2 regions of the Adlercreutzia sp. CNCM I-6215 genome follow, and region 1 is predicted to be linked to the other one. Evidence: predicted binding sites of a transcription regulator. Region 1 holds the regulator's gene; the other holds the start of a gene.
What was found. Region 1 encodes LexA, which represses DNA repair genes until DNA is damaged. Its sites were predicted from a motif close to CNAACANNTGTTNG; they were not measured.

Region 1 (2,397 bases):
GGACAAGTCCGTGAAGGTCATCGACCGTACGGCCCTCATTCTGGACATCTTCGCCCTGCACGCCACCTCCAAGGAGGGGCGTCTGCAGGTGCGTCTCGCCCAGAACCAGTACTTGTACCCGCGCCTGCGCGGCATGTGGGCCCACCTCGCTTCGAACCGCATGGGAGGCGGCGTGGGATCCCGCTTCGGTGAGGGCGAAAGCCAGCTGGAGGTGGACCGCCGCATGGTGCGCAAGCGCATCACGAGCATTCGCCGCGAGCTTGAGCGTCTGTCCGACGTGCGCTCGTTGCAGCGTGAGAGCCGGTACGGCAGCGGCATGTTCAAAGTGGCACTGGCCGGTTATACCAATGCCGGGAAAAGCTCGCTCATCAACCGGCTCACCGGAGCCGACGTGCTCAGCTACGACAAGCTCTTCGCCACGCTGGACTCCACCACCCGCAAGTTCGAACTGCCCGAGGGCCGCGAGGTCACCGTCACCGACACCGTCGGCTTCATCCAGAAGCTGCCCACCACCCTGGTCGAGGCCTTCAAGTCGACGCTCGACGAAATCACCGGAGCCGACCTCATCCTGCACGTGATCGACGCCTCCTCGCCGGAGTTCGAGGGGCAGATCGAGGCCGTGTGCGAGGTGCTCGACCAGATAGGGGCCCAGAGCATTCCCACGATCGCCACTTTCAACAAATGCGATCTGCTGGACGCCGAGACGCTGGCCGGCCTTAAAAGGCGTTATCCGAGCGCCCGGTTCGTGTCCGCCCGCTCTGGAGAGGGCATAGAGGAACTCGTGGGCGCCATCGCCCAGGCCGCCTCGTCCGCCGACGCCAAGCTGGACGTGCTCGTGCCGTACCAACGGGGGGATTTGGTATCGCTGGCCCACGAGCGCTGCCACATCATCTCCGAGAGCCACGAGGCCACGGGCACGCGCCTGCAGCTGCTCGCGGCCCCTGCCTTCGTCAGCGCGTTCTCCCCTTACCTTGTCTCGGACGTCGACGCTTGAGGAAACCACCGCTCCAGAAACGAAAGAGCGCCCCTGCTCCGGATCCTCGCATCCGGAGCAGGGGCGCTCTTGATTGACCGAAAGGGGAGGACTCGCGGCCTATCGGCGCGGCGAAGGCGCTACAGGCGCCGAAACACGGCCACCACCTTGCCGGCAATGGAGCAGTCCGTGGTGATGATGGGATCCATCGTCGAGTTCTCCGGTTGCAGGCGGATATGGTCGGCCTCGCGGAAGAAGCGCTTGACGGTGGCGCCGTCGTCGATGATGGCCACGACGATATCGCCGTTGTTGGCCACCGGCTGCTCCTTCACAACCACGTAGTCGCCATCGTTGATGCCGGCCTCGATCATGGACTCGCCGCGCACCGAGAGCATGAAGGAGGGGGCATCGCCGACGATATCGGTGGGCAGCGTGATGGTGTCGGTGATGTTCTCCTCGGCGAGAATAGGGGAGCCGGCAGCCACGTTGCCCACCAAGGGCACATTGACGAGCTTGCTGTAGGCGGCCGCGAAAGCCGTGACAGGGGAGGGAACCTCCTCGATGGGATAGGTAAGCGCGATGGAGCGGGATTTAAGGGGGTCGCGCTTGATGAAGCCCTTGTCTTCAAGTGCCTTCAAATGGACATGGACGGTGGAAGGGGAGGAGAGCCCCAAACTCTGGCACACCTCGCGCACCGTAGGACCGTAGCCCTTCTCGCGAATGCACGCTTCGATGCAGTCGAGAACCGCCTGTTGCCGCTTGGTCACTTTCTGGGTCATAGCGCATCCTTTCACAAAAGCGTACATTTGTTTGAAAAATCTCTTGACGTGAACCTTTGTTCGCTCTATTATAACTGCGAACAAAGGTTCTACGCAAGAGGTCAGGAGTAAAAAATGGCACGCATCGAATTTTCCATAGCCTTCACGCTCAGCACCATCGCGTCATTCCTCATCTTCTTCGCCTAGAGCGTCGAGGGCGGGTGTCGTGAAGGTAGCAATGTTTTGAAGAGGGGAGCGCGCTAGGTCTGATAGGGTATGATAAGCAATCAACTTATCAAAGTGAGAAGGAGAACCTATGCGCTGTCCTTCCTGTGGCTACCAGGAATCGAAAGTCGTCGACTCGCGATCGGCCGACGACGGCGCCTCTATCCGGCGCCGTCGCGAATGCCTGCAGTGCGGCACGCGATTCACCACCTACGAGCGGCTCGCCGAAAATCCCATTCTCGTCATCAAGGCCGACGGTTCATCGGAGGTCTTCAACCGCGAGAAGCTCATGCGAGGATTGCTCATCGCCTGCGCGAAACGTCCCATCACGCCCGAGAAGATCGACGGACTCATCACGAGCATCGAGGCGGAATTGCGATCGAGTCAGCGCAACGAGATCAAATCGCGCGATTTGGGCGATTTGGTACTGGCCCGTCTGGC
Region 2 (2,397 bases), on a different contig from region 1:
CTGCCGTCGTGCCCGACAGATGAGCTTCGCCCCGCGCACGCCGATGCCGGGCACGCGCAGAAGGGCCTCCAAAGGCGCGCTGTTCACCTCCACGGGAAAGAAGTCCAGGTGGTTCAGAGCCCAGTTCGCCTTCGGATCGACATCGGGGGCGAGGAAGGGGTTCTCCTCGTCGATGATCTCGCTCACGTTGAAGCCGTAGAAGCGCAAGAGCCAGTCGGCCTGGTAGAGGCGGTGCTCGCGGTTCAGCTGCACGGCGTCGGTGGCGGGCAGGAGCGGGTCGGACACGACGGGGAGGTAGGCGCTGAAGAACACGCGCTTCAGCGACAGGTGGGTGTACAGGGCCGCCGACAGGTTCAGGATCTGGTAGTCGCTTTCCGGGGTGGCTCCGACGATCATCTGGGTGGACTGGCCCGCCGGCGCGAAGGCCCGTGCCTTCCGGGCGTTCTTCTTCGTCAGGTATACCGTAGTGCGCTTCTTCGCCAGCGAGCGCGATTCCGCATCGTCGGCGATGGAGTCGCAGATATGCCGCATGGGGGCCAGGATGGACGCACGCGACTTGTTGGGGGCCAAAAGCCCCAGGCTCTGCCGGCTCGGCAGCTCCAGATTCACCGAGAGACGGTCGGACAGGTGCCCCAGCTCGTCGATGAGCTCCACCGAGGTGCCGGGGATGGCCTTGGTGTGGATGTAGCCGCGAAAGCCGTACTCCTCCCGCAGGATGCGCAGGGCCTCGATCATGAGCTCGGTGGTGCGGTCGGGGCATCCGGCGACACCGGAGGAGAGGAACAGCCCCTCGATGTAGTTGCGGCGGTAGAAGCCGATGGTGAGGTCGGCCAACTCGCGAGGCGTAAATGCGGCTCGGGGTGCCTCGGCGTTGCTCGCGCGGTTCACGCAGTAGCAGCAATCGTAGACGCAGACGTTGGTCATGAGCACCTTGAGCAGCGTGACGCAGCGCCCGTCCGGCGTGAACGAATGGCAGCATCCCGCCTGGGTGGCCGCGCCCAGCTGTCCGGCCTTGCCCGCGCGCTGAACCCCGGAGGAGGTGCAAGCCACGTCGTACTTCGCCGCATCGGCCAGAATCTCCAGCTTCTCGATGACGTTCACCGCGCAACCCCTTCCAACCGCCAGACATCTTCCCGCCGCTAACACCAAACGAGCACACTTGTTCGCCCGAATGAATGTACGCTATACTACCCGAATAGATGTTCGCGTGTCAATGGGCGGAACATCGCCGGTTTGCTTGCGGCGTATGTCTTCTGGGGTCGGGAGAGGAGTGTGGCGGCGAGGGGGCTTGCGAAGGGGGAGACTTCGTTGTCGTCGGTTCGCGATTGCTCCTGCTTCTACGAGTCAAGCTCCTCGAGCAACCCCTCACGGTATTCCGCATCGGTCGCCGCACGGCGGGCGTCCTCGAAGCGGCCGGCATCCATAAGCTGAGCTATCAGCTTTCCAAGTTGGTCGGCTCCTTCCGCCCGTCCCGCGGCCCTACCCTCGGCTCTGCCCTCGGCAAGCCCCTCCTCACGACCCTTCTTCTGCAGGAGGCGGCCTTGGGCGCGCATATCCTCTTCCAGCGTCAGCATGACAAGAGACTCCTCTCTCCATGGAGCGTCTTCGTTGGCGGCCTCCACGGCGGCCGCGAGGTCGGCGGTAAGGCCGTCGCCTCCGACCTCCTCGGTGGCGACGTACCGAAGTAAACCACGAAGCGGCCCGTCTGGCAACATCTCCCAAGCGGAGGCGTTGAGCACGACCCATCTGAAGCCGTGCCCGAGTACCACGGATCCGCTCTCATCGCATATCATGTCGAAGGTGTAGACGGGGAGCCCCTCCTTGAACTCGTCGTGTAGGCAGATGAAAACGATAAAGCTCTCGGGCAAACTGTCGTAGGTGGCTCCCGGGCGCAGCATCGCAGTGTCCATGGCGCTCTGGTAGTAGCGCATGCGTCGACCCAGGCCCTCGCGGGAGTAGGTCTGCATCTCCACGTCGTAGAGCGCGTCCGAGGTGCGAACCCAGGCGTCGAGGCGCACTCCGTGGGAGCCGACGCGGGGCTGCAGGGTGCGCTCGGCGACGACGTTGCGTACCTCGTCCACGGGCACACCGAGGGCCGTCTCCAGCACTCGGCGGCACAGATCGGGGCGCTCCTCCATGATCCTGTCAAACATGGGGTACTCGCTGAACAGAAGGTTTCTCGACATCTAGGCCGTCCTTTCACCGGGGGTTTGGATCGTGCCATGCTACGCGATCCGAACCGCAGAAATGACGCGGGAATGTCCCGGTTCGTTCCCCGCGCCAACCGTGCTGGAGCCGCACTTTGATCGATTCGGGGAAACCGACGAGGAAATCGGGTATCATGGTGCCCATAGGAAACATGAGGGAACTCCTCACGGATGAAAGGGCGGCTATGGA

Region 2: a site for LexA is predicted at 1,193-1,206, ahead of ACW4LP_RS02660 (putative DNA modification/repair radical SAM protein). Genes of this name have one in related genera too.

The regions. Positions count from the first base shown of each region.
Region 1 covers NZ_CDRVMA010000007.1:80,142-82,538, forward strand. Annotated here, with positions in the region: gene hflX (GTPase HflX) at 1-994, shown strand, start outside; gene lexA (transcriptional repressor LexA) at 1,114-1,752, opposite strand; gene nrdR (transcriptional regulator NrdR) at 2,048-2,397, shown strand, end outside.
Region 2 covers NZ_CDRVMA010000002.1:228,134-230,530, reverse strand. Annotated here, with positions in the region: gene ACW4LP_RS02660 (putative DNA modification/repair radical SAM protein) at 1-1,101, opposite strand, end outside; gene ACW4LP_RS02655 (Rpn family recombination-promoting nuclease/putative transposase) at 1,338-2,186, opposite strand; gene pyrE (orotate phosphoribosyltransferase) at 2,393-2,397, shown strand, end outside.